DNA from 3 places in the Brevibacterium sp. BRM-1 genome. Region 1 is predicted to be linked to each of the others. Evidence: predicted binding sites of a transcription regulator. Region 1 holds the regulator's gene; each other region holds the start of a gene.

Region 1 (9,236 bases):
GGCGTGGGCGAGGTGGGCTACCTCATCACGGGCGTCAAGGACGTCCGCCAGTCCCGCGTGGGCGACACCGTGACGAATGCGAAGAAGCCGGCCACCCAGGCGCTGGGCGGCTATCGCGATCCCAAGCCGATGGTCTTCTCCGGGCTCTTCCCCATCGACGGCTCCGACTACCCCGCGCTGCGCGATGCGCTGGACAAGCTCAAGCTCAACGACGCCGCCCTCGTCTACGAGCCGGAGACCTCCGCGGCCCTGGGCTTCGGCTTCCGCTGCGGGTTCCTGGGCCTGCTCCACCTCGAGATCGTCCGCGAGCGCCTCGAGCGCGAGTTCGGCCTCGACCTCATCTCCACCGCGCCCTCGGTGGTCTACCAGGTGACGATGGAGGACCGCTCGGAGTTCGAGGTGACGAACCCCAGCGAGTACCCCGCGGGCAAGATCCGCGAGGTCCGCGAGCCCATCGTGCGCACCACGGTCCTCACCCCCAGCGAGTACGTGGGCGCCGTCATGGAGCTCTGCCAGTCCAAGCGCGGGCAGATGAAGGGCATGGACTACCTGTCCGAGGACCGCGTCGAGCTGCGCTACACGATGCCGCTGGCGGAGATCGTCTTCGACTTCTTCGACCAGCTGAAGTCGAAGACGAAGGGCTATGCGTCCCTGGACTACGAGAACGACGGCGAGCAGGCCGCGGACCTCGTCAAGGTCGACATCCTCCTCCACGGCGACCCGGTGGACGCGTTCTCCGCGATCGTCCACCGCGACAAGGCCTACGCATACGGCGTCATGATGGCCGGCAAGCTCAAGGACCTCATCCCGCGCCAGCAGTTCGAGGTGCCCATCCAGGCCGCGATCGGCTCGCGCATCATCGCCCGCGAGACGATCCGCGCGATGCGCAAGGACGTCCTGTCCAAGTGCTACGGCGGCGACATCAGCCGCAAGCGCAAGCTGCTGGAGAAGCAGAAGGAGGGCAAGAAGCGCATGAAGATGGTGGGCAGCGTGGAGGTGCCCCAGGAGGCCTTCATCGCGGCGCTGTCCTCCGACGATGCCAAGGCCGACAAGAAGGGCGACCGCTAGGCGGCTCAGTGCCCGATGAGGCCCTGCGCCTGCGCCACCTGCATGCGCAGCCCGGCAAGGGCCGCCTGGCTGCCCACTGGCACGCTCGTGGCGAAGTGCATGCCGGGTCCTCGCACGACGAGGTCCACCGACCCCGTGACCCGCTGCTCCTTGGCCAGCAGGAACAGCAGGCTGAAGATCGTGAGGACGAAGAACCCCACGATCGCCAGCACGATCGCCCAGGTGGGCGTCGCCCGGGTGATGGACACCCGCTCGCCGGCGCTCAGCGAGCACTGCGCGCGCGGCGCCGCGCCGGAGGGGGTGATGACCCAGTGCTGCGTGATCGTCACCCCGGGCAGGGAGACGAGGGCGGGCTCGGAACCGGGCGGCCCGGCCTGAGCGGGCTGCGGGGAAGCGTAGGTCTGCGGCCCGGGTACGCCGCCGGGCGTCGAGTAGCCGCCGGGTGCTGAGTAACCACCGGACTGCGGGTAACTACCGGGCGCTGAGTAACCGCCGGACTGCGGGACGCCGCCGGGCCCGGGGGAGGCCTGCTGACCCGGCTGCGGACCCGAGCCGTAGACTTGCGGGCCGGACCCGTACTGCGGTGCGGGCGGACGATCGTAGGGACTGGACATGGCGCCTCCTTGCGGGTGTGATTCGCATCCTATGCGAGGCCCTCGGCCCTCGCCGGTGCCGGAGCCGCCCGCGGCGGTGCGGAGGAGGCAAGATGCCGGCACAGCCGGAGGGCGAGGCGCCCCCGCGCGACGGTGCGCTGCCCGCCGGCGCCACCGCGGACGCCGCCGGCCGCCCGCTGAGCCTCTACGTCCACGTGCCCTACTGCCGCGTGCGCTGCGGCTACTGCGACTTCAACACGTACACCGCCGAGGAGCTCGGGCCGGGCGCCTCGCGTGCGGACTACCGGCCCACCCTCGCCCGCGAGGCGGACCTGGCACTGCGGGTGCTGGGGGCCCACGGTGCGCCTCCGCGGCCGGCCGCCACCGTGTTCTTCGGCGGCGGCACGCCCACGCTGCTGCCCGCCGAGGTGCTGGCCGGGGTGCTGGGGGACCTGCGGGCGCGCTTCGGGCTGGCCCCGGACGCGGAGGTCACGACGGAGGCGAACCCGGACACGCTGACCCCCGAGGGGCTGGAGGTCCTCGCCGCCGCCGGGTTCACCCGCATCTCGATGGGCATGCAGTCGGCCGTCCCGCACGTGCTCGCGACCCTGGACCGGACGCACGACCCCGCGCGCATCCCGCAGGTGGTCCGGTGGGTCAAGGAGGCTGGCATGCAGGTCAGCGTCGACCTCATCTACGGCACGCCCGGGGAGTCGCTCGAGGACTGGCGGCGCAGCCTCGAGGTGGCCTGCGCGGTCGCCCCGGACCACGTCTCCGCATACTCGCTCATCGTGGAGCCGGGCACGCGGCTGGGCGCCCAGGTGCGCCGCGGGCAGCTGCCCATGCCGGACGAGGACGACCTCGCGGACAAGTACGAACTCGCCGACGCGGCATTCCGCGCGGCGGGGCTGCACTGGTACGAGGTGAGCAACTGGGCGACCGGAGCGGACACGCGCTGCCGGCACAACCTCGCGTACTGGGCGGACGCCGACTGGTGGGGCTTCGGGCCCGGGGCGCACTCGCACATCGGCGGGGTGCGGTTCTGGAACGCCAAGCACCCGCTGGCCTGGACGCAGCGCCTGGCCGAGGGGCTCTCGCCGGCGGTGGGTCGCGAAGTGCTCGACCCGCAGACCAGGGAGATCGAGCGCATCATGCTCGCCGCCCGGGTGCGCCGCGGCCTGGCCCTCGACTCCCTGCCCCCAGGAGCCCAGGACCTCGTGGCCGGCTTCGGGGCCGCCGGGCTCCTCGAACCCGATGGCCCCTGGTTCGCGCCGACGCTGCGCGGCCGGCTGCTGGCGGACTACATGGTCCGCGAACTCACCGGGCTCATCGCCTGAGCGGCCTCACTTGACCATGTCGAAGGCCATGGGCGGCTTATAGCCCTGGCCGGCATTGGCCTTCATCGCGCCCATGATCGCGATGACGATCTCGAAGACCCACAGCAGCGGGGTGGTGAGCAGACCGATGAGGACGTAGATGAGCACCGCGCTGAGGGTCATGGCGATCACCATGACGATCGAGAAGTTCAGGCACTGCCGGGCCTGCTCGCGCACGTAGGGCGAATCGCCCTTCGTGAGGAACATGATGAGCGGCATCACCCACCCGATGAGCAGCGTGCCGAGCCACGTCCACATCGCCAGCTGGCGCTCGTCCTGCGAGGCGTTCCAGAAGCGCTCGGAGCCGTCGCCGTAGGCCTGCGGGGGATAGGGGCCCCGGGGCACCGGCCGGCCGCCGGGCCCGGGCGGCGGGCCCGGGTAGGTGTGCGGCTGGCCGGGATTGCCCGACGGCGGGCCATACCCCTGCGAACCGGGCGGCACCTGCTGCGCGCCGTAGCCCTGCGATGCGGAGGGCTGCGAGGCGCCCTGCGAACCATAGGGCTGCGCGCCGTAGCCCTGGGACCCGTAACCGTGAGACGCATAGCCCTGCGAACCGGGGGGCTGCGAGCCGTAGCCCTGCGGGCCGGAGGCCTGGGGGCCGGCGCCCGGCTGGGGGGCGGCGGAAGCGGGGTAGCCCGAACCGGGGTGTGGTGCGCTCGGGGGGCGGTTGTAGTCCGGGGGCATGGGCCGACCGCTGGGCGCGGTATCCGGTGCCCCCTGGGACGCAGGCTGACCGGGCGCGGGCTGGCTGGGCGCCGGCTGCTGGGCCTGGTTCTGCGCGTTGAGCTGGGAGTGGGGCCCGAACTGGGGCACCTGGGAGCCGGTGGTCGGCGGCGGCTGGGAGCCCTGGTACGGCTGGTCCGGCTGCTGATCGTCCTGCTGCGTCATGGTGCCTCATCTCCTCGAGTCCGAGTGGGGTCCTGCCGGGCACGACATTACCGAACGTGGCCGGGCGCGCCAGGGCGCCGCGGTGCAGATCCGCCACATCGGGATCGCGGGACGGCGCAGGCAGGCGGCGCAGGCGGGCGGCGCCACCGGGAGGCTTGGGCTCCCGCCCACTGCGGCAGTGGGCGCGCCGGCGGCAGCGGAGCGCACCCCGAGCCTCGGGGCAGCCCGCCGGTTCCCCCGGAGTCCCGTTGGGTCCCGCAGCGGCGCCGCCCCGGCAGTGCCCGGGCTCAGCCCTGCGGGCCGCCGTCGACCGTGACGAAGTCGATGAGCTCCTCGACCCGGCCGGCCAGCGCCGGCTCGACGTCGGCCATCCGCCTCACGCGGCCGAGGATCGTGGCCCAGGCCCGCGCGGCATCGCGGTGGTCCGCGTGGGGCCAGCCGATGCGCTTGAGCACCCCGAGCTTCCAGTCCTCGCCGCGCGGGACGTCCGGCCAGGCCGCGATGCCCACGACGGCGGGCCTCACGGCCTGCCAGATGTCGATGTAGGGGTGGCCGATGATGTGCACGACGCCGCGGTATTCGCGGCGGGCGAGGATGTCGCGGGCGATGCGCGTCTCCTTCGACCCGGCCACGATGTGATCGGCGAGCACCCCTACCCGGTGGGCCGGGTCCGGCCGGAACTCGGCGAGCTTCTCGCCCAGCAGGTCGAGGCCGCCCAGCGGCTCGACGACGACGCCCTCGATGCGCAGGTCATCGCCCCAGATCCGCTCGACGAGCTCCGCGTCGTGCTTGCCCTCCACCCAGATCCGCGAGCCGATCGCGGTGCGCGCGCGGGCCTCGGGCACCGCGATGGAGCCCGAGGCGGTGCGGCCGGGCGCGCGCGGCCCCGGTGTGGCCGCGCGTTCCGGGCGCGTGAGCTCGACGGGTCGGCCGTCGAGGAGGAAGCCGTGGCCGAGCGGGAACGGGCGCACCCGGCCCGCCCGGTCCTCGAGCCAGACGGAGAAGCCGGCCGAGGTCTTCTCCACCTTCGTCACGGCACCCACGTACCCGCCCTCCACGACCTCGACGACGAGGCCGGGGGCCGCGGGGCGCTTGGGCACGGGCGCGCGGCGCAGCGTGCGCGGTCCGGAGGAGAGGACATCGGAGCCATAGGGATCGCGGAAGACCATGGTCCCACCGTACGCACGGTGCGCCCCGGTGCCCGGCAGCGACGCGGGGTGCGGCAGGCACCGGTGCAGGGTTGCGGTCGGCAGCGACGCGGGGTGCGGCCCAGTCCGGGCAGCGGCGCGCACGGGCACCGGTCGTTGAGCCGGCCCGGGGTCAGGCGTAAGGTTGGCACTCGTTGCCGGTGAGTGCCAGCGAGGGCCGATCGACCCGGGGCCGCGTGAGCAGAACCCCTGAGCGGGGCCCGTCCCCGCGGGGCCGCCCTGCACCTCCGGCGCACATCCGCACATCAGAGACGCGAAGCGAGCACGGCGAGGAGGGCACTGCGATGAGCGACGAGCGCCGGACCCGCGTGCTGCGGGCCATCGTCGAGGACTACGTGGCCACGAACGAGCCGGTCGGCTCGAAGGCCCTCGTGGACAAGCACGAGCTGGGCGTGTCATCGGCGACGATCCGCAACGACATGGCCGCGCTCGAGGCGCAGGGCCTCATCGCCCAGCCGCACACCTCGGCGGGGCGGATCCCCACCCACATGGGCTACCGGGTGTTCGTCGACCGGCTCGACGAGATCAAGCCGCTGACCGCGGCCGAGCGCCGCGCGATCGCTCGGGTGCTGTCCGGTCCCCTCGACGTCGACGAGATGCTCGAGCGCACCGTGCGCCTGCTCTCCGGCCTCACCCACCAGGTGGCGCTCGTCCAGTACCCCACCGCGACGAAGGCCGCGCTGCGCCACATCGAACTCGTCGACCTGGCCCCCGGGCGGGTCCTCGCGGTCCTCATCACCGACTCCGGCCAGGTCGAGCAGCGCCTCGTCGACCTCGGCCAGACGGTGGGCGAGGACGACCTCGCGGGGCTGCGCGACGCCTTCAACCGCGAGCTGCGCGGGGTGCGGGTCACCGCGGTGGCCGCGGCGCTCGCCGCGGTCACGGCGGCCCCCGAGCTGGCCGCGGCCCGCGCGGCGATCGCCCAGGCGATCGCCGAGCTCGCCGCGCTCGTGCGCCAGGAGCGCCTCGTCATGGCGGGGGCGGCTAACCTCGCGCGCGCCGGCCGGGAGCTCGGCGAGCACATCGGCCCGCTGCTCGAGGCGTTCGAGGAGCAGGTCGTCATGCTGCGCCTGCTCGCATCGATGGCCGATGAGCCGGACCGGGTGAGCGTGAGCATCGGCTCCGAGAACGCCCTCGAGTCCTTCGCCACGACCTCCGTCGTCGCCAGCAGCTACGGCGTGGACGGAACAGAAGCCCGCCTCGCGGTGTTGGGCCCCACGAGGATGGACTACCCCACGACCATGTCCGCGGTGCGCGCCGTGGCCCGCTACATCTCCGTCATCCTGGCGGAATAGCCCACAGGCAACCGGCGCGCGGGCCGTCGGCCGGAGGGCCGTGCCCGCCGCCCGGGCCCCGCGGGGCCCGCCGAGCGAATGAGCGAACGAGCAGAAGGAATCACGTGAGCGATCACTATCAGACCCTGGGCGTGTCCAAGGACGCCTCGGCGGAGGAGATCAAGCGCGCCTACCGCAAGATGGCGCGGAAATACCATCCGGACGTCAACCCGGGCCACGGCGACGAGTTCAAGGCCGTGGCCGTGGCCTACGAGGTCCTCTCCGATCCCGCCAAGCGCCGCAACTACGACATGGGCGGCGGCCAGTACGGACAGGGCTTCGGCGGCGGGGCCGGCGCGGACTTCGGCTTCTCCGACCTGTTCGAGACGTTCTTCGGCGGCGGCGGAGGGGCAGGCGGCCGGCGCAGCGCCGGGCCCGCCTCGCGCAAGCGCCGCGGCAAGGACGCGCTCATCGGCATGACGATCGACCTCAAGACCTCCGTGTTCGGCGGCACCGAGGACCTCGACATCACCACCGCGGAGGTGTGCGAGACCTGCGGTGGCGAGGGCACCCGGCCCGGCACCCACCCGGAGACCTGCGGGCTGTGCCACGGCCAGGGCTCCGTCCAGCAGATGACGCGCACCCTGCTCGGGCAGATGGTGACGAACCAGACCTGCACGAACTGCGGCGGCTACGGCACCGTCATCAAAGACCCGTGCAACAGCTGCAGCGGCGAGGGCCGCGTGCGCGCCCGCCGCACCCTCAGCGTCAAGGTGCCCGCCGGTGTCAAGGACGGCACGCGCATCCTGCTCGCCGGCAAGGGCGAGGTGGGCCCCGGCGGCGGCCCGGCCGGCGACCTGCACCTCGAGGTCACCGTCAAGGAGGACCCCGTGTTCCGCCGCGACGGCGACGACCTGCGCGCCACGCTCACCCTGCCCATGACAGCCGCCGCGCTCGGCACCACGATGACGCTCGACACGTTCGACGGCCAGCAGAGCCTCGAGATCCCCGCCGGCACCCAGTCCGGCTCCGTCGAGCGGCTGCCCGGCCTGGGCGCGACCCGCCTGCGCCACGGTTCGCGCGGCGACCTCCTCGTCACGATCGCGGTCTCGACCCCCGCCAAGCTCGACGACCGCCAGCGCGAGCTGCTCGAGCAGCTCGCCGAGGCGCGCGGGGAGCAGTCGCCCGAGCCCGTGCTCGGCGAGCCCAGCGCCAAGAGCCGCTTCTCCCGCTTCAAGGAGAGGTTCGGGCGGTGAGCCTCCCCGTCTTCCGGGCCGCCCGCGAGGAGATCGCGGCGGCCCGGCCGGGCGGGAGCGCCGACTTCGGGCCCGAGGTCGCCGGCCACGCGGTGCGGGTGCGCCGGATGCGCGCCGGCGAGCGCCTCGAGCTCGTCGACGGTGCCGGCACACGGGTGCGCGGCGCCCTCGCCCGCGCCGAGCCCGAGGCGATCACGGTCGACGTCGAGGCGGTTGAGCACGAGCCCGCGCAGGAGCCGGCACTCGTGCTCGTCCAGGCGCTCGCGAAGGGCGACCGGGACCTCGCGGCGATCGAGGCCGCCACCGAGGTGGGCATCGACGCCGTCATCCCGTGGGCCGCGCAGCGCTCGATCGCGGACTGGCCGACCAAGAAGGCGCAGCGCATGGCCCGCCAGTGGGACAACCTGCTCACGGCGGCCTCCCTGCAGGCCCGGCGCAGCCGCTTCCCGCAGCTCCTGCCCCTTGTGCGCGGCACGGCCGCCGCCGGTGCCGTGCGGCCCGGCGATCGCGCCATCGTGCTCCACGAAGCCGCCGTGGAGCCCTTCGCCCACGCGCTCGCCCGCCCCGTCGCCGACGGGGACGGCGCAGCGCCCGGAGCCGCGGCGGCCTCGACCGCGCATCCTGGGCGCATCCTCGTGTTCGTGGGACCGGAGGGCGGGATCGCCGAGGCGGAGCTCGCCGCGCTGCAGGCGGCCGGGGCGCGGCCCGCCGTGCTCGGCCCCACGGTGCTGCGCGCCTCGACGGCAGGCCCCGTCGCCGCCGCACTCGCCCAGCAGCTGCTGGGCCGCTGGGACCTCGGGGCCGGCCCCGCGCCCGCCGGCGCCCGGTAGACTGGCGCCAGCCCGCCCGTGCGGCGGGCACCCACGTTCGCCCCGCCGCGCGGGGCAGGAGAGGACACGCCCTGCTCAACCCCGACAGCCAGGCCGACGCCCCGGGCACCGCCGCCCCGGTCCGCGAGGAAGCAGCCGCCGCCGGCGCGCCCGCGGACGGCGGGCAGGAGGCGCGCGTGCGCATCGCGCTCCCCGAGGACCTCGACCTCACGGGCCTCTACGGGCCCGCCGACGTCAACCTGCGCACCCTCGAGGAGCTTGCACCCGGCACGCGCATCCACGTGCGCCAGCGCGACATCGCCGTGAGCGGCCCGCGCGCCGAGGTGGACGCGCTCGTCGAGACGCTCGGCCAGCTGCGCGCGATGGCCGTGGGCGGGGCCCGGATCGACCCGGAGACCGTGCGCCGCATCCACCGGATGGACGCGCGCGGGGCCCGGCCGGCCGATGTGCTGGGGGCGAACATCCTCTCCCACCGCGGCACCTCGATCCGGCCCAAGACCTTCGGCCAGCACGAATACGTCCGCGCCATCCGCGAGCACACGATCACCTTCGGGCTGGGGCCCGCGGGCACGGGCAAGACCTACCTCGCGATGGCGATGGCGGTGAGCGCGCTGCAGCGCCGCGAGGTCTCGCGCATCATCCTCACCCGCCCCGCGGTGGAGGCAGGCGAGCGGCTGGGCTTCCTGCCCGGCACGCTGGGGGAGAAGATCGACCCCTACGTGCGGCCCCTCTACGACGCGCTC
Region 2 (9,236 bases), 1.0 Mb from region 1:
ACGAGTGGTCCTCGACGGCGGAGAACACGACGTCCGCCCCGCCGCCGGCCACGCGGGCGATCGCCGCGTCCACGTTCTCCGGGTTGATGAAGGGGGAGGTCGCCTGGATGAAGACCGTGATGTCGATGTCCTCGCCCAGGCGCCCGAGTGCGTGGATGAGGGCGGACTCGCTGGTGGCGTGGTCGTCGGCCAGTGCGTCCGGGCGGCGGACCACGCGGGCGCCAGCGCGCTCGGCCTCGGCGGCGATCCCGTCGTGGTCGGTGGAGACGACCACGAGGTCGATCCCGGTCGCGGCACGGGCCGCATCGATCGCGCGGGCCAGGAGGGTCTTGCCCGCGATCTTCTGCAGGTTCTTCAGCGGTATGCCCTTCGAGCCGCCGCGGGCCGGGATGATGGCCGCGGTGCGAGGGCGCTTCGTCGTCTCAGTCACAGGTGGTCACTGTAGGCAGGCGACCGTGAACCACCGGTGAACCCGCGGCCAACGCCGCCTAAGCACAGATGAACCTCGCCCAGCTGGTTGAGCCAAGCCGATTCGCGGGTGAACACCGGCCCAACGCGGTGCGGCCGGCGCCCCAACCGCGCCCGAGGTGCGGGCCGGCGCGGCCCGAGCCCGCACCTCGGGCGCGGGCGGGCCCGAGGTGCGCGCGGGGCCGAGCAGCGCGCGGCGCGGGCGGGCAAGGGCACGCTCAGGCGCTCTCAGGCCCGTGACTGAGGCAGACTGCGGCGGAGGAGGGGCGCTGTGCCAGATAAGGAGCGCTGTGGCGGGGGAGGGGCGCGAACCGGGTGGGAGCCGGCCTCAGATCCAGCTGGGGTTGAGCATGCGCCACTGCCAGTGGTCGTACGGGATGACCTCGCCGGTGTAGACGGGGTAGAAGAAGCAGAAGGCGAACACCGCGCCGGCGAGTACGAGGCCCACCGCCAGGCGCCGGGCCATGAGGCCCGCGGGCAGCCGCTGCCCGCGCACGCCGCTCGAGGTCCCCCACAGCAGGCCCAGGCAGTACGTGAGGCCCAGCACCACGAAGGGGACCATGACGATCGTGTAGAACGTGAAGATCGTGCGCTCCTGGTAGAGGAACCAGGGACCCCACGTGCCGATCAGGCCCGCCAGGATCGCGCCGGCGCGCCAGTCGCGGCGCAGCGCCCAGGCGCCCAGCAGGACGACGATGACGACGACTGCAGCCCCCCAGATCACCGGGTTGCCCACGGAGGTGATCGCAGACGAGCACTTCTCCGCGGTGCACCCGTTCTGCCCGGCGGTGGGGGACTCGTAGAAGAACGAGGTGGGCTTCCACTGCACGATCCAGCCCCACGGATTGGACATGTAGGGGTGCTCGGAGTCCAGGCCCACGTGGAACTTGTACGCGGTGTAGTGGTAGTGCGCCAGGCTCGTCAGCCAATCCGGCAGGGCCGACCACCAGCCGCGGTGCTCGGCGCCCCACTGCCGGTCGTAGCCGCCGGAGGTGAAGATCCAGCCGGACCAGCACAGCACGTAGGTGACCAGCGCCACCGGCACGAGCGAGACGAACGCGGGCCCCGCGTCCTTGGCCAGCACCGCGCGCAGCGGCTGGGCGACGCCCACTCGCCGGCGGGCGCTCCAGTCCCAGCACACCGCCATGATGCCGAAGGCGGCCAGGGCGTAGAGGCCGGACCACTTGACGCCCATCGACAGGCCCAGGCTGATGCCGGCGGCCAGGCGCCACGGGCGCAGGCCCAGCGAGGGGCCGAAGCGGGCCGGTGTGAGCCAGCCGCGCCGCCACGGCAGCGCGGCGAGCCGGCCCAGGCGGCGCTGGGCCCAGTCGCGGTCGAGGATGAGGCAGCCGAACGCCACGAGCACGAAGAACATGACGAAGAGGTCGAGCAGTCCGGTGCGCGAGTGGACGAAGTGCTCACCGTCGACGCACAGCAGCAGCCCGGCGACGCCGCCCAGCCACACGCTGGAGAACATGCGGGTGGCGATGCGGGCGAGGATGAAGATCGACAGGGCCCCGAAGAGCGCGGCGGAGAACCGCCACCCGAACGAGTCGTCGACGCCGAACCAGTCGATGCCCAGGCTGAGGATCCACTTGCCCAGCGGCGGGTGGACGACGTACTCCGGGGTGGTGAGGATGCCTGACGGGTCGCCCTGGTTGAACAGGTCGTTGGCCTTCTCCGCCCAGTTGCGCTCGTAGCCGGACTGGCTGAGCGCGTACGCGTCTTTGACGTAGTAGGTCTCGTCGAAGACGAGCGAGTGGGGAAAGCCCAGCCGCCAGAACCGCAGCACCGCGCCGATCACGGCGAGGCCCGCCGGGATGAGCCAGCCCAGCAGCGGGTGCGCGGCCGGCGGGATCCCCATGGCCAGGGGGGTGAGGCGCCGGGTGGGGTCGGGCGAGTCGGCGGCGCTCGGCGCGTCGGCGGTGGCGGATGCCGTGCGGCCGGTGGTGGCGGTCGCCGTGCTGCCGCCGGCCTTAGCGCCCTCGGCGGGCTCGGCGTCGGGCGCGCGCGCGGACGTCCTCGAAGTGCTCACCCGCCCAGTGTAGGGGGCGCAGTGGAGGGGACGAGGGCTGTTGCGGATCTGCCACCGAGCGGGCGTCCGGTGACTGTCGCCCGGCACGCGGTCCCGGCTAGCCTGGGATGCAGGACCCGCCGCACGCGAGGGGCGGGCCGCGCCTCGGGAACCGGGGCGCCGAACGAGAAGCGGGTGGGTGACCATGTCCTACGGCAGCGGAGACGACGGTGCGAAGTACCCGGGCGGCTCGGGCTACCCCGGAAGCGCGGGCTATGCGGGCAGCCGGGGCTACTCCGGCAGCGCGGCCGGCGGTGGCGAGTACGGCTCGCAGGGCGGTTACGGCTCGCAGGGCGGCTACCCGGGCGGTGCCTCCCAGCTCGGCCCCGCCTATGGCGGCGAGGGCTACGGCAGCGGCGACTATGCCGCCGGTGACTACGGCGGCCAGGGCTACGGCGACCAGCCTTACGCCGGCCAGCCATACGCCGACCAGGGATACGGGCCGGACTACGGGGTGCAGCCCTACGCCGGCCAGCAGCCGGCGTACTACCGGCCCGCACCGCGGACGAACACGCTGTCCATCGTCGCGCTCGTGCTCTCCCTCGTGGGCCTCTCGACCGGCCTCACAGCGATCGGCGGCATCATCTGCGGGCACATCGCCCGCCGCCAGATCCGCGAGACCGGCGAGGGCGGCGACGGCCTCGCGCTGGCCGCGCTCATCGTCGGCTACATCATCAGCGGCTTCTGGGTGGCGCTCGTCCTCTTCTATATCGCTGTCTTCGTCTTCATCGGCCTCGGGAGCATGTCCTGACGCCAGCGGACGGATCAGTAACGCCATCGGACGGGCCGGAGATCCCAGCGGACGGGTCAGTAACGCGCGTGGGCGGGTCGGTAACCCCGGCGGGCGCGCCGGTGCCCCCGGCGGCCGGCCCGCAGTCCGAGCCCGAGGCGCCCCGCGGCCCCGCGCTCGTGCTCCTCGGCACCCCGATCGGCAACCTCGGCGATGCGAGCCCTCGGATGCGCGCGGAGATCGCCGCCGCGGACCTCATCGCTGCCGAGGACACCCGGCGCTTCCTGGGCCTGGCCGAACGGCTGGGCATCGCCCACTCCGGGGCGATCATGAGCCTCTTCGACCACAACGAGGCCGACCGCGCGGCCGTCCTGGCCGACGAGGTCGCCGCCGGCAAGCGGGTCGTCCTGCTCACCGACGCCGGCATGCCGGCGGTCTCGGACCCCGGCTACCGCGTGGTGAGGGAGGTCAGCGAAAGGGGCCTGCCGGTCACCTCGGCGCCCGGGCCGTCCGCGGCCCTGACCGCGCTCGCCCTCTCCGGCCTGCCGTCGGACCGCTTCGCGTTCGAGGGGTTCCTGCCGCGCAAGCCCGGCGAACGGGCGCGCAGGCTGGCCGGGCTCGCCCGCGACGAGCGCACGCTCATCCTCTTCGAAAGCCCCCACCGCATCGCCGCGGCCATGGAGGACGTCGTCGCCGCGTTCGGACCGGACCGGCCCATGACCATCAGCCGGGAGCTGACGAAGACCTACGAGGAGGTGCTGCGGGGCACCTCGGGCGAACTGGCCCGTGCCGCGCACGCGGGGCTGCGCGGCGAGCTCACCCTCGTCATCGCCGGCTTCCGCGGTACCGCCTCGGACCCTGCCGACCACCTGCCCGAGGTGGCCCGGCTGGTGGACGGCGGCATGCGCGCCAAGAAGGCCGCGGCGGAGGTCGCGGGGCGCCATGGGCTGAGCACCCGCGCGGTCTACGAGGCCTATCTGCACGCGTAGTCGGCACACGTAGACTCGAGGCCATGACCTTCTACCTCACCACCGCGATCGCGTACCCCAACGGCACCCCGCACATCGGGCACGCGTACGAGTACATCGCGGCGGACACGATCGCCCGGTTCAAGCGCCTCGACGGCGAGGACGTCTTCTTCATGACCGGCACGGACGAGCACGGGCTGAAGATGCAGCAGACCGCGCAGAAGCTGGGGATGTCGGCCCGCGAGCTGGCCGATGTCAACGCCGCGAAGTTCCGGGACCTCCAGGACACCCTGGGCTCGAGCTACGACCGGTTCATCCGCACGACGGACCCGGACCACACCGCGGCCAGCCAGGCCCTCTGGCAGCGCATGGCCGACGCCGGCGACATCTACCTGGACTCCTACTCCGGCTGGTACTCGGTGCGCGACGAGGCGTACTACGCCGAGGACGAGACGGAGGTCCGCGCCGACGGCGAGCGCTACGCGACCGCCACGGGCACCCCGGTGACGTGGACGGAGGAGGAGTCGTACTTCTTCCGGCTGTCGAACTACGCCGACCGCCTGCTCGAGTGGTACGACACCCCCGGTGAGGACGGGATCTCCCCGGTGGGCCCGGACGTGCGGCGCAACGAGGTCGCCTCGTTCGTCCGCTCGGGGCTCAAGGACCTCTCGATCTCCCGCACGACGTTCGACTGGGGCATCCCGGTGCCCGGCGACGACAAGCACGTCATGTACGTGTGGGTCGACGCGCTGACGAACTACCTGACGGGGGCGGGCTTCCCGGACGTGGACTCGGAGCGCTTCCGCGAGCTGTGGCCGGCCGACGTCCACATCATCGGCAAGGACATCATCCGCTTCCACAGCGTCTACTGGCCGGCCTTCCTCATGAGCGCGGGCCTGCTGCTGCCCCGCCGCGTCCACGCCCACGGCTTCCTGTTCAACAAGGGCGAGAAGATGTCGAAGTCCGTGGGCAACGTCGTCGACCCCTACGACCTCGTCGCGAGCTTCGGCCTCGACACGCTGCGCTTCTTCCTGCTGCGCGAGATCTCCTACGGCCAGGACGGCTCGTACTCCGCCGACAGCATCATCGGGCGCAAGAACGCGGACCTCGCCAACGAGTACGGCAACCTCGTCCAGCGCTCCGCGACGATGGTCGTGAAGAACCTGGACGGCGTCGTGCCCACCGTCAGCGCCGCGGACCTCAGCGCCGACGACCGCGACCTGCTCGACCTCGCCGAGGCGGCGCTGGGCCGGGCGCGCGCCGCCGTGGACCGCCAGGAGCTCCACCGCTACGTCGAGGCGCTGTGGAGCGTGCTGGGGGAGACCAACCGGTACTTCTCCGCGCAGCAGCCGTGGAAGCTCAAGAAGGAGGACCCGAAGCGCATGGCCACGGTCCTCTTCACCGCGCTCGAGGTGCTGCGCCAGATCTCCATCCTCGCCCAGCCGATCATGCCGGAGTCCGCGGGCCGAGTCCTCGACACCCTGGGCGTGGCCCGGGAGCAGTCCGCGCGCACGTTCGCCGCGCTCGACGCCCCGCTGCCGGCGGGCACGCGCCTCGAGGCGCCCACCCCGATCTTCCCGCGCTACGAGGCGCCTGCCGACGGCGTCGCGGGCACTTCCGCGGGCACGGGGACTGCCGCGGGCGCGGGGGCCTGATGGCATCGCGCGCGGCCGGCGAGTACCCGCCGGTGCCCGAGGCGCTGGCCGCGCCGGGCGTCGACACCCACACCCACCTCGACATCTGCACGGGCAACCGCGGCCCCATCCGCCCCGGCGAGCCCGCCCCGGAGGTGGATCCCGCCGATGCGGGCGAGGGTGCGGACTTCCCGCCCCTGTCCTTCTTCTACGACACCGCCCGAGCCGCGGGCATCCCGCGCATCGTGCAGATCGGCTGCGAGATGGGCTCCGCCCGCTGGACCGCGCAGACGGTGGCCGACGAGGCGGCGGCCGGGCGCGATTGGATGCTCGGCGGTGCGGCCATCCATCCGAACGAGGCGCCGCGCCTGGCCGCGGCCGGCCTGCTCGAGGACTCCCTGGCGGAGATCGAGGAGCTGCTGGGCGGGGACCGGATGCGCGTGGTGGGCGAGACGGGCCTGGACTACTTCCGCACCTCGGCGGAGGACGAGGACGACATGCGCGCCCAGCGCGAGTCCTTCCGCGCCCACATCGAGATCGCCAAGCGGCGCGGCCTCGCCCTGCAGATCCACGACCGGGAGGCCCACGCGGACGTGCTGCGCATCCTGCGAGAGGAAGGCGCGCCGGAGGTCACGGTCTTCCACTGCTTCTCCGGCGACGCGGCCATGGCGCGCGAGTGCGCGGCGGCCGGCTACTTCATGTCGTTCGCCGGCAACATCACGTTCAAGAATGCCGACGGGCTGCGCGAGGCCGCCGCCCTGGTGCCCGATGCGCTGCTGCTGTCGGAGACCGATGCCCCGTTCCTCACCCCGCACCCCTACCGGGGCAGGCCGGGCGGGCCGTACCTCACCGCGCTGACGATCCGCAGGCTCGCGCAGGTGCGCGGCGCCTCGGAGGCGCACGTGGCGAACCTCGTGACGGCCAATGCGCAGCGCGCCCTGGGGGACTGGGCGCTGTAGCGGTGCGGCAGGGCCCCCGCAGCGTTGCCCGGGGTATTGCCGTTCCCCGGGGTATTGCCGGCGGTGCGATGATGGGCCCATGGCTGCCGACGACGTTCGCCTCGTGTCCTCCGGCCCCGGCGACGGGGCCGCGGTCCTCGCCCTCGCGCGCGAGTCCTTCGCCCCCTACGTGGAGCGGATGGGCAAGCGCCCGGCGCCCATGGACGTCGACTACGAGCCCCTCGCCGCCGCCGGGCGCATGCTGCTCGCCTGGAGCGGCACCCGCCTCGTGGGCATGCTGCTCACCGCGATGCGCCCCACCGCCCTGTTCCTCGACACGATCGCGGTGGCCCCGGAGATGCAGCGGACCGGGTTGGGTGCGCGCCTCATGTCCGCCGCCGAGGTGCGCGCCAGGTCCGCCGGCCTCGCGCGGATCGAGCTCTACACGAACGCGCTCATGTCGGAGAACCTCGCGTACTACCCGCGGCTGGGCTACGAGGAGGTCGGCCGGCGCGTGGACGAGGGATTCGACCGGGTCTTCTTCGCCAAGCAGCTGGACTGACGAGCAGCTGGACTGACGAGCGGTTGGTCTGCCGAGCGGCTGAACTGAGCGGCCCGAGCGGCCCCGGGCCACGGCCGTTTCCGCCGCCAGCGGAACGCCCGCGCAATCCTGGCACTCGGGTTGACCGAGTGCCAGGCCCGTCATAGTCTTCGATTAGCACCTGAAGTCATTGAGTGCTAAACGCGCTCAGGCGAGCCAGGGCAGTCCGGCACCCGCGACGACGGGCCGCCCACCGGCCGCAGGAGTGAAGTCTTCAGCGAATCCAACGAAGGAGAGTGTCCGAACATGTCGGTTGCCATCAAGCCGCTTGAAGATCGGATTGTCATCCGCCAGCTCGAGGCCGAGCAGACCACTGCTTCCGGTCTCGTCATCCCCGACACCGCCAAGGAGAAGCCCCAGGAGGGCGAGGTCGTCGCCGTGGGCCCCGGCCGCGTGGCCGACAACGGCAACCGCGTGCCGCTCGACGTCTCCGTCGGCGACAAGGTCATCTACTCGAAGTACGGCGGCACCGAGGTCAAGTACGCCGGCGAGGACTACCTCGTCCTCTCGGCGCGCGACGTCCTCGCGGTCATCGGCTGATCATTTCCCCCTGCGATCGAGCCGGCGCGCCGCGCCGGCTCCCCATCTTCGAAAGGAAGTGAATCATGCCGAAGACCCTGAAGTTCGACGATGCCGCGCGCAACTCGCTTGAGCACGGCGTCAATGTCCTCGCCGACACGGTCAAGGTCACGCTGGGCCCCCGCGGCCGCAACGTCGTCCTCGACAAGCAGTGGGGCGCCCCCACGATCACGAACGACGGCGTGACGATCGCCCGCGAGGTCGAACTCGACGACCCGTTCGAGAACCTGGGCGTCCAGCTCGCCAAGGAAGTCGCGACGAAGACCAACGACGTCGCCGGCGACGGCACCACCACCGCCACCGTGCTCGCCCAGGCGCTCGTGCACGAGGGCCTGCGCAACGTGGCCGCGGGCGCGGCTCCCGGCCAGCTCAAGGCCGGCATCGAGAAGGCAGTGGACGCCGTCGAGGAGCGCCTCAAGGCGGACTCGCGCGACGTCGACGGCTCCGCGGAGATCGCGCACGTCGCGGCCCTGTCCGCCCAGTCCCCGGAGATCGGCAAGCTCATCGCCGAGGCCTTCGACAAGGTCGGCAAGGACGGCGTCATCACGATCGACGAGAGCCAGGCCTCCACGGTCGAGCTCGAGTTCACCGAGGGCATGCAGTTCGACAAGGGCTACCTGTCCCCGTACTTCGTCACGGACGCCGACCGCCAGGAAGCGGTGCTCAGCGATCCGTACATCCTCATCAACCAGGGCAAGATCACGAACATCCAGGATCTGCTGCCCGTCCTCGAGAAGGTCCAGCAGGCCGGCAAGCCGCTGTTCATCATCGCCGAGGACATCGAGGGTGAGGCGCTGTCGACGCTGGTCGTCAACAAGATCCGCGGCATCCTCAATGTCGCGGCCGTCAAGGCGCCGGGCTTCGGCGATCGCCGCAAGGCGATCCTCGAGGACCTCGCGGTCCTCACGGGCGGCACGGTCATCACCGCGGACATGGGCATGAAGCTCGACCAGGTCACGCTCGACGACCTGGGCTCCGCGCGCACCGTCACCGTCACGAACGACAACACGACGGTCGTCGACGGCGCCGGTGCCGACGATGCGGTTGCGGGTCGCGTCAAGCAGATCCGCGGCGAGATCGAGCACACGGACTCCGACTGGGATCGCGAGAAGCTCCAGGAGCGCCTCGCGAAGCTCGCCGGCGGCGTGGCCGTCATCAAGGTGGGCGCCGCGACCGAGGTGGAGCTCAAGGAGCGCAAGCACCGCGTCGAGGACGCCGTGTCCGCGACCCGTGCCGCCATCGAG
Region 3 (9,236 bases), 1.2 Mb from region 1:
GCAGTGCGGCCGCTCGCCCACCCCGGCTCGTGGCTCGGGAAGGCGCAGGCGGGGCCACCGGTGCCGTGTGGCGCGGGTGGACGCGCGCCGGGAGGCGGCGATCCTCTGCAATGGGGTGTGCGGGCCGGGGCCGGGGGCGGGTGGGGGCGGTCGGTGCCCGCACACCGGCTGTGCGGCGTTCGCACCTCGGGCGCGCTGACGGTGCGGGGGCCGCGGCGATATGCTCGCAGGCAGCGCCGCTCAGTGCCGAGCGGCGAAGACGCCCGCGCTGCGGCGCCGCGCCCGTGCGCAGCCGAACAGAGAGGATGCACCATGACTGACTTCCCGGAGCCCAGGGACTGGAAGATGCTGATCGGCGGCGAATGGGTCGAGGCGGCCGACGGCTCGCGCCGCGACGTCATCACCCCCATCGACAGCAGCGTCGTCATCGCCACGGTTCCGGACGGGAAGGACGCGGACGCCGACCGTGCCGTCAAGGCCGCGCGCGAAGCGTTCCCCGCCTGGTCCCAGCGCCACTTCAAGGAGCGCCAGGCGCTCCTGTCGAAGTGCGCCGACGTGCTCGCCGAGCACTCCGAGGAGCTCGCCCAGCTCACCGCCCTCGACACCGGCAACGCGATCCGCACGCAGGCCCGCCCGGAGACGAACATCCTCGTCGACCTCTTCCGCTACATGGGCGGCGTGGCGGGCGAGGTCAAGGGCGACGTGCTGCCCACCGGCCCCGGCCAGCTGCACTACACGCGACGCGTGCCGCTGGGCGTGGTCGCGGGCATCCTGCCGTGGAACTCCCCGCTCATGATCGCGGCGTTCAAGACCCCGGCCGCGCTCGCCGCCGGCAACACGGTCGTGCTCAAGGCGGCGGAGGACGCCCCGCTCACCATCCTGCGGATGGGCGAGCTGCTCTCCGAGGTCCTGCCGGCCGGTGTGCTCAACGTCGTCGTCGGCACCGGCCGCACGATCGGCGAGGCCCTCGTCCAGCACCCGGACGTGGACAAGGTCTCGTTCACCGGCTCCACCGCCGTGGGTCGCCACGTCGCCGAGGCCGCGGGCGCGCGCCTGGCCCACTCCTCGATGGAGCTGGGCGGCAAGAGCCCCAACATCGTCTTCCCCGACGCGAAGATGAGCGATGTCATGGACCAGGTCATGCTCTCCACCCGGTTCGCCCGCCAGGGGCAGTCCTGCACGATGGGCTCGCGGCTCTTCGTCCACGCCGACATCTACGACGAGTTCGTCGCCAAGCTCGTGGCGGAGACGAAGAAGATGACGGTGGGCGATCCGCGCGAGGAGTCGACCGACATCGGCTGCGTCATCAACGAGAAGCAGTACAAGCAGATCGCCGACTACATCGAGCTTGGCAAGCAGCTCGACGGCGTCGAGGTCGCCTACGACGGCGCGGCCGACCTCACCGTGGGAGAGCCCGGCTTCTACCACGCGCCGGTCATCTTCTCGAAGGTGCCCAACGAGTCGAAGATCAGCCAGGAGGAGATCTTCGGCCCCGTCCTCGCGGTCATCCCGTTCACCTCCGAGGACGAGGTCGTGGCCATGGCCAACGACTCCGACTACGGGCTGGCGGCCTACGTGTTCACCCAGGACGTCGACCGGGCCCTGCGCATGGCCGACAAGATCGAGTCCGGCTGGGTGCAGGTCAACCAGGGCAGCGGCCAGGTGGTGGGCCAGTCCTACGGCGGCATGAAGACCTCCGGGTTCGGCCGCGAGGCCTCGCTCGAGGGCATGCTCGAGGGCTTCACCCAGATCAAGCAGATCAACATCCGCATCCGCCCCGAGGACTGACCGGCCAGGCGCCCCGGCCCCGGCCGGCCGCGCCCCGCCCTGACGCGGGCCCCGCCGATTCGCCTCGGCGGGGCCCGCGTGTGCGTGCAGGGCGGGTCGCGACTGGGGGAGCAGGTGAACGACATCGATGTAATCCGCCCGCTAGACTGGTGGCTGCGCCGCCGGCGGGGCGGTGCGGATATCCGTTGGGAGGACACGATGGCCGAGGCCGCACCCGCGCAGCAGCCGGACGGCGCGCCCGTCGCCGAGGGCGGGCTCAGCGAGCTCGAGGCCGCGGTGCTCGACTTCGAGCGGCGCTGGTACACGTACGGCGGTCCCAAGGACCACGCGATCCGCGAGCGCTTCGACATGACGGCCGCCGGATACTTCCAGGTCCTCAACTCCCTCCTCGACAGCGCTGCCGCGTATCAGCGCGATCCCATCCTCATCAAGCGGCTGCGCCGGATCCGCGACTCCCGCCAGCGCGGCCGCGCGCAATCGAGAATCGCGAGGTAGCCATGGCCGAATACCCCGAAGACGAATTCGACCGCGTCGAATCGACCGACCGCCGCGGCGCGCACCGCCGGTCAGGCGGCCCGCTGTCCCAGGGCGCCGCCGTGGCGCTCGTGAGCGTGCTCGCCCTCGTCGCGCTCCTCCTCGTCGTGGGGGTCGTGCGCATCGTCACCAGCTCCACCGCCGACCCGGAGGACCTCGTCTCCGGCGGCAGCTCGCAGCAGGCGGACGACGGGGCCTCGGACTCCGGGACCCAGGGGGCCGGAGACTCGACGCAGGGCGCCGGCGATGCGAGCGCACAGCCGACCGACGGGTCCACGGACGGCGCGGCAGTCGACAAGAGCGGGATCACGGTGGGCATCTACAACGCCTCCGGCAAGACAGGGCTCGCCAAGCGCTACCGCACCGCGCTCGAGGACGACGGCTGGAAGGTCGGCAAGAGCGGCAACTACTCGTACTCGGGCTCGACCTCGGTGGTCTTCTACGACACGGACGCGCACAAGCCCGCCGCCCAGGCGCTGGCGCAGAAGGCGGGGGCGAAGGACATCAAGCAGTCCTCGAAGTTCTCCGTCGACGTCGCTCTTGTCCTGTGCTCCGACCTCGCGGACAAGGACCCCAGCTAAACCGCGGTGCGGGCCTCGCTGCCGCCCCGCATCGGCGGGTCCCGCAGGCGCCGTTCGCCTGACGCGGCCGCGTCGCGAATTCATCGACAGATTCCGTGCGGAGCTTGGCTGAGAGTCGCCTGTCATGTGTATGATTGGCACCGGAGCGCATGCTTCAAGCTTGCTTGAGAGCATGGGCTCCGGTTTCAGAAAGTGCAGTGAAAAGTCATCGTGGCTCTCAGCTGTTCTCAATTCACACCGCCATGGAGGCACAGATGACGCAGGGAACCGTGAAGTGGTTCAACGCTGAAAAGGGCTACGGTTTCATCACCGTGGGCGACGGCGACCAGGACGTGTTCGTCCACCACACCCAGATCCAGATGGACGGCTACCGCGCCCTCGAAGAGGGCCAGGCAGTGGAGTTCGAAATCGGCCAGGGCGAGAAGGGCCCGCAGGCCGAGGCCGTCACCCCGCTCTGACGGCAGTCCGTCTCTTCCGAGACACAGCGCGCGGCCCCGCAAGGGCCCGCCGCACCGGCGATCGGCTGATCGCCCCGACGCCCGCCCCTCAGCGATGAGGGGCGGGCATCGTCGTTCCCGGGCCCGTGCGTTCATCTGCTGGCGAACACGGGCGATTCGCAGGCGCAGACCGTTTGCACTCCCATAGCCAGAGTGCTAAATCTAGTACTGGTACATCCCACCGAAGCACTCGAGGGCATGCCGCTGCTGTGGAAGGGAATCAGCTGCGGGTGCCCGGCCGTCGCGGGCACTGCGGCGGTGGGGTCAGACACCCACCCGCACAGGGAGGACGCTTTCCACTATGGCAAAGCTCATTGCATTCGACGAAGAAGCCCGTCGCGGTCTCGAGAAGGGCCTCAACACCCTCGCCGACGCCGTGAAGGTGACGCTCGGACCCCGGGGGCGCAACGTCGTCCTCGAGAAGAAGTGGGGCGCACCCACGATCACCAATGACGGCGTGTCCATCGCCAAGGAGATCGAGCTCGAGGACCCGTACGAGAAGATCGGCGCGGAGCTCGTCAAGGAGGTCGCCAAGAAGACCGACGACGTTGCCGGCGACGGCACCACCACCGCGACCGTGCTCGCCCAGGCGCTCGTGCGCGAGGGCCTGCGCAACGTGGCGGCCGGGGCCGACCCGCTCAGCCTCAAGCGCGGCATCGAGAAGGCCGTGAACTCGGTCTCGAAGACGCTGCTCGACTCCGCCACGGAGGTGGAGACGAAGGAGCAGATCGCCGCCACCGCGGGTATCTCCGCCGGTGACCCGGCGATCGGCGAGCTCATCGCCGAGGCCATCGACAAGGTGGGCAAGGAGGGCGTCGTCACCGTCGAGGAGTCGAACACCTTCGGCCTCGAGCTCGAGCTCACCGAGGGCATGCGCTTCGACAAGGGCTACATCTCCGGCTACTTCGTCTCCGACGCGGAGCGCCAGGAGACGGTGCTCGAGGATCCCTACATCCTCATCGTGAACTCGAAGATCTCGAACGTGAAGGACCTCCTGCCGATCCTCGAGCAGGTCCAGCAGTCCGGCAAGCCGCTGCTCATCATCGCCGAGGACGTCGAGGGCGAGGCGCTGGCCGTGCTCGTCGTCAACAAGATCCGCGGCACCTTCAAGTCCGTGGCCGTCAAGGCCCCGGGCTTCGGCGACCGCCGCAAGGCGCAGCTGGCCGACATCGCGATCCTCACCGGCGGCCAGGTCATCTCCGAAGAGGTGGGCCTCAAGCTGGAGAACGCCACGCTCGACCTCCTGGGCACCGCCCGCAAGGTCGTCGTGACGAAGGACGAGACGACGATCGTCGAGGGCGGCGGGGATCCCGAGGAGATCGCCGCGCGCGTCTCGCAGATCCGCACCGAGATCGACAACTCCGACTCCGACTACGACCGTGAGAAGCTCCAGGAGCGCCTCGCGAAGCTGGCCGGCGGCGTGGCCGTCATCAAGGCCGGTGCCGCGACGGAGGTCGAGCTCAAGGAGCGCAAGCACCGCATCGAGGACGCCGTGCGCAACGCGAAGGCAGCCGTGGAGGAGGGCATCGTCGCCGGCGGCGGCGTGGCCCTCATCCAAGCCGGCAGGACGGCATTCGACGGCCTGGGCCTCACGGGCGACGAGGAGACCGGCGCGAGCATCGTGCGCGTCGCGATCGAGGCGCCGCTCAAGCAGATCGCCCAGAACGCCGGGCTCGAGCCGGGCGTCGTCGCAGCCAAGGTCGAGTCGCTCGAACCGGGCTGGGGCCTCAACGCCGCCACCGGCGAGTACGAGGACCTGCTCAAGGCCGGCATCAACGACCCGGTCAAGGTGACGCGCTCCGCGCTGGAGAACGCCGCTTCGATCGCCGGGCTGTTCCTCACCACCGAGGCCGTCGTCGCCGACAAGCCGGAGCCCGCTCCGGCCGCCGGCGCCGATCCGACCGGCGGCATGGGCGGCATGGACTTCTGATCCGCCCCTCACCGCAGCCGCTCACGCGGCTCGGATGCCGAAAGCGCCCCGACCGCTGGTCGGGGCGCTTTCGCGTGCCGGAGCCGGTGCCGGTGCCGGAACCGGTGCCTGTGCCTGAGGCTGCGGGCGGCTCAGCGGCCGTTGCGGCGCAGCTCGTCAGGCGCGCCCGCGGCGCTCGCGCCGGGCGCGCCTGCGCGCCTCGCGGGTGCCCGTGGCGTCGTCGAGGTCGAACGCGCGCGGGTTGGCCTCGATCTCCCGCTGCGCCTGCGCATCGCCGAGGCGCGCACGGGCGCGCGTCGTGAGCTTGCGCTTGCGCTCGCGGATCATCTTCTCGCGGCCGGCGAGGGTGCCGAAGAATCCGAAGCCGGTGCCGAAGATGACGAAGAGCGGCCAGAAGAACACGCCCCCCGCGTACTGCTGGCTGAACGCCCAGATCGCGACGCACAGCACGCTCGGGCCCACCCACCCCAGGGCAGAGGCGAGGAGCACGGAGCGGGCATGGGCGCGGGCCGCCTCGTCGATCTCCTCGGGCGTCGTGGGCTCGTCGTCGCGCAGCTGCGCGAGCCGGCCGCGGTCCTGCTGCGTGGGGGCCAGCGCGCCGTCCTGCCCGGCTCGGCCGGTCGGACCCGCATCCGGGGCAACGAGGTCCTGCAGCAGCGGGAGGATGTCGCCGAGCGTCTTGACGTCGCCGGCGGCCTCGAGCCGCTGGGCGTGCTCGTCGGAGTCGATGAGTCCCGCCGCATAGGCCTCGCCGAGGGCGTCGAAGACGACGCCGCGGTCGCCGTCGGAGGCGCGCAGCGCGGGGCGTTCGAAGGGGCTGTCCGACAGCCGCAGCCAGGTCTCAGCGCTCAGTGCCATGGACCGATCCTACGCGATTCGCAGGCTCGCGCCGCGGGGGCGCGGGGCCTGCTTCGGCCGCGGGCGCGCCGGGCTGCGGAGCGGGAGCGAAGCTCGGGCTCAGAGCGCATCCAGGTTGGCTTGGGATAATTCAGCTGTCGTCGCACAGGCCGTGTCGCGCACAGGAAGGACTGACATGGGCTACTTCTTCTTGGCCATGCTCGTGATCGTTGCCGTGGTCTTCTTCGCCTCCTCGCGCAGCGAGCGCAAGCGCGCAGCCGAGCGCCGGGAGGAGAGCCTCGCCGTCGTCAAGACCGCCGCCGCCGAGGACGTCACCGCATTCGGCGAGGAGGTCGCCGACCTCGACATCGTCACGGCCGGCGTCGAGCTGAGCGAGGGCGGCCGGCAGGACTACCAGCGGGCACTCGACTGCTACGACCGGGCCAAGGAAACGCTCGAGCGCATCGACCGGGCCGAGGACATCCGCCATGTCACCGAGGCACTCGAGGACGGCCGCTACGCCTCCAAGTGCGTGCGCGCCCGCGTCGAGGGCAAGCCCCTGCCGGTGCGCCGCCCGCCCTGCTTCTTCAATCCCCAGCACGGTCCGTCCGTCCAGGACATCGACTGGGCGCCGGCCGGCGGCCAGCTGCGCCCCGTGCCCGTGTGCGCCGCGGATGCCGAGCGCGTCGCCGTGGGCGCAGAGCCCGCCGTGCGCAAGGTGACGACCGGCGACGGGTACACCCGCCGAGCGTACTGGGAGGCGGGCCCAGCCTACGCCGAGTACAACCGCGGCTACTTCAACAACTACGCCGGCTCCGGCATGCTGCCGGGCGTCCTCATGGGCGCAATGCTCATGGGCGGCCTCGGCGGCGGCTGGGGCGGGGGTTGGGACGGCGGCTGGGACAGTGCTGACGCCGGCGGATTCGGAGACGGCGGTGGATTCGGAGGCGGCGGAGGCCTCGGCGACTTCGGCGGCGACGGCGGTCTGGGCGACTTCGGCGGGTTGGATTTCTGATGGAGGAGATCTCGATCAGCGGCGAGTCGATCCGCCTCGGCCAGCTCCTCAAGCTCCACGGCATCGCGGAGACCGGTGCCATGGCCAAAGACCTCCTGGCCGCCGGCGAGGTCAGCGTCAACGGTGAGCCCGAGCAGCGCCGCGGGCGCGCGCTCGTGCCCGGTGACCGGATCGAGGTGCTCGGCCAGACGATCGCGGTGGCCGCAGGCTGACGGCCGGCGGCTCCCACTGCTGGCTGCCGGTGTGCGCGGCCCCGGAGGCTGCGAGGGCCCAGGGCCGGCTAAGGCCCAGGAATGTGCAGGGCAGGCGCTCGCCAGAGCACGTGGCGCTCGGGGTACGTGGAGTTCAGGGCACGGGGAGCTCGGGGCACGGTGCTGAGAGCCCGGGCCCGAGTGCCGCGGCGCGAAGCGCCCGCGAGCGCGCGGCGCGTTCGCCTCAGGGGGCCGGCAGCTCCCGCGGCGGGTCGGACATGCCCGGCGCGCCCCACAGGGGCGACCACTTCTCGAGGTCGGCCTCGAACTTCAGATCGGCCCCAATCGCCGCCTTGATGTTGAACTCCACCGCCGAGTCCCGGCGGTGGGGGCCCGCCTGCACGAACGGGTAGAACGTGCCGCGCTTGTAGAGGTAGACGAGCGCGGCCTCGACGCCCTGCGAGCTGCGGAAGTAGACGGTCGAGCACAGCAGCATAGGCCCGAAGCCCTGGCTCTCGAGCGCGGTGTTGACGGCGTGGAGGTTCGTCACGAGATTGACGGTGTCCGCGTTGGCATCCGCGATGACGAGCCACGTGTAGCCGAAGTCGTCCTCCTCGGTGCGCACGGTGGTGTCCGGGTCGGAGGTGATGAGCTGGCGGGCCTCCTCCTCGGCGCGCGCGATCGCCCCGCCCTCGACGGCGCGGAAGGCCACGGCCGCCACCCCGGTGGGGACGAAGTCCGTGGCCGCCTGCAGCGTGAGGACGGCGGGCGGCACCGCGAAGAGGTCATCGAGGTTGGCGGGCTTGGGCTTGCTGCGCCCCATGAGCGCATCGAAGAATCCCACGGGCGTGCCCCCTTTCGGGCTCGGGCGGTGCGAGGCGAGGCCGGGGCATGGCGCGGTCCCGGCGCTGCCGCGGCGGCCTCACATGGGCCGCGAGAGCTGCTGGGCGATGTCGTTGAGCTGGGCGAGGCGCTTCTCCAGGCTGGGGTGCGTGGAGAAGAGCTGGCGGACCGAGGTGCCGTTGACGGCCGGGACGAGCGCCAGGTGGGAGGCTCCGGCCTCCGCGCGCAGGTCCTTCTCCGGCACGCGGCCCATCTCGCCGCTGATCTTCACGAGCGCCGAGGCCAGCGTGGACGGCGCGCCCGTGAGGAACGCCCCGGCGCGGTCGGCGGCCAGCTCCCGGTAGCGGGAGAGGACGCGGATGAGCAGGAAGCTGAGCGCGTAGACGATCGCGCCCACGAGCAGGAACGCCACCTGGATGAGGGCTCCCGCCGCCGCGCTGTTGTTGTCGCGGCCGCCGAACCGGACGTAGAGCGCGCTGCGCATCATGAGCCCCGCGACCACACCGGTGACGCCCGCCACGGTCATGACCGTGACGTCGCGGTGGGCGACGTGGGAGAGCTCGTGGGCGAGCACCGCCTCGACCTCGGCCGGCTCGAGGGTGTTGAGCAGGCCGCGCGTCACGCACACGACCGAGTGCTCGGGGCTGCGCCCCGTGGCGAACGCGTTGGGCACGGGGGAGTCGGAGTACGCCACGCGCGGCTTCGTCGTGTCCGCCAGCTGGCAGAGCCGGTCGACGAGCGCGTGCAGCTCCGGCGCCTGCTCGGGGGTGACCTCGCGCGCGCCGATCGAGCGCATGGCGATCGAGTCGGAGAAGTACCACTGGAAGAAGAAGACGCCCGCGCTGACGATGACCGCGATGATGACGCCGCTCGTGCTGCGGCCCAGCACGGCCCAGATCGCGAGGATGAGGACGACGTAGATGAGGCCGTTGAGGAAGAGGGTGGTGCCCATCCGGAAGGACAGGCCCCTGTCTTTGATGAAGCGCCCGGCGCTCATGGTGGCTCCTTGCTGGTGGTGCG

Evidence for each region. Region 1 encodes HrcA, which represses chaperone genes, less so after heat shock. Its sites were predicted from a motif close to TTNGCACTCGNNNNNNNCGAGTGCNAA; they were not measured.
Region 2: a site for HrcA is predicted at 7,483-7,509, ahead of groES (co-chaperone GroES). Genes of this name have one in related genera too.
Region 3: a site for HrcA is predicted at 3,534-3,560, ahead of groL (chaperonin GroEL). Genes of this name have one in related genera too.

What each region holds. Positions count from the first base shown of each region.
Region 1 is NZ_CP113788.1:805,621-814,856, reverse strand. Features, by position in the region: gene lepA (translation elongation factor 4) at 1-1,068, shown strand, start outside; gene BRM1_RS03560 (hypothetical protein) at 1,074-1,682, opposite strand; gene hemW (radical SAM family heme chaperone HemW) at 1,775-2,998, shown strand; gene BRM1_RS03550 (DUF4870 domain-containing protein) at 3,005-3,925, opposite strand; gene BRM1_RS03545 (DUF3097 family protein) at 4,213-5,094, opposite strand; gene hrcA (heat-inducible transcriptional repressor HrcA) at 5,418-6,428, shown strand; gene dnaJ (molecular chaperone DnaJ) at 6,533-7,663, shown strand; gene BRM1_RS03530 (16S rRNA (uracil(1498)-N(3))-methyltransferase) at 7,660-8,493, shown strand; gene BRM1_RS03525 (PhoH family protein) at 8,670-9,236, shown strand, end outside.
Region 2 is NZ_CP113788.1:2,956,690-2,965,925, forward strand. Features, by position in the region: gene BRM1_RS12980 (acylneuraminate cytidylyltransferase) at 1-430, opposite strand, end outside; gene BRM1_RS12985 (dolichyl-phosphate-mannose--protein mannosyltransferase) at 797-2,503, opposite strand; gene BRM1_RS12990 (DUF4190 domain-containing protein) at 2,688-3,293, shown strand; gene rsmI (16S rRNA (cytidine(1402)-2'-O)-methyltransferase) at 3,362-4,261, shown strand; gene metG (methionine--tRNA ligase) at 4,285-5,895, shown strand; gene BRM1_RS13005 (TatD family hydrolase) at 5,895-6,833, shown strand; gene BRM1_RS13010 (GNAT family N-acetyltransferase) at 6,913-7,374, shown strand; gene groES (co-chaperone GroES) at 7,660-7,953, shown strand; gene groL (chaperonin GroEL) at 8,019-9,236, shown strand, end outside.
Region 3 is NZ_CP113788.1:2,829,458-2,838,693, forward strand. Features, by position in the region: gene BRM1_RS12460 (aldehyde dehydrogenase family protein) at 313-1,788, shown strand; gene BRM1_RS12465 (DUF3263 domain-containing protein) at 1,903-2,283, shown strand; gene BRM1_RS12470 (LytR C-terminal domain-containing protein) at 2,286-2,903, shown strand; gene BRM1_RS12475 (cold-shock protein) at 3,158-3,361, shown strand; gene groL (chaperonin GroEL) at 3,702-5,330, shown strand; gene BRM1_RS12485 (DUF1707 SHOCT-like domain-containing protein) at 5,487-6,188, opposite strand; gene BRM1_RS12490 (hypothetical protein) at 6,364-7,182, shown strand; gene BRM1_RS12495 (RNA-binding S4 domain-containing protein) at 7,182-7,394, shown strand; gene pspAB (PspA-associated protein PspAB) at 7,618-8,217, opposite strand; gene htpX (zinc metalloprotease HtpX) at 8,296-9,213, opposite strand.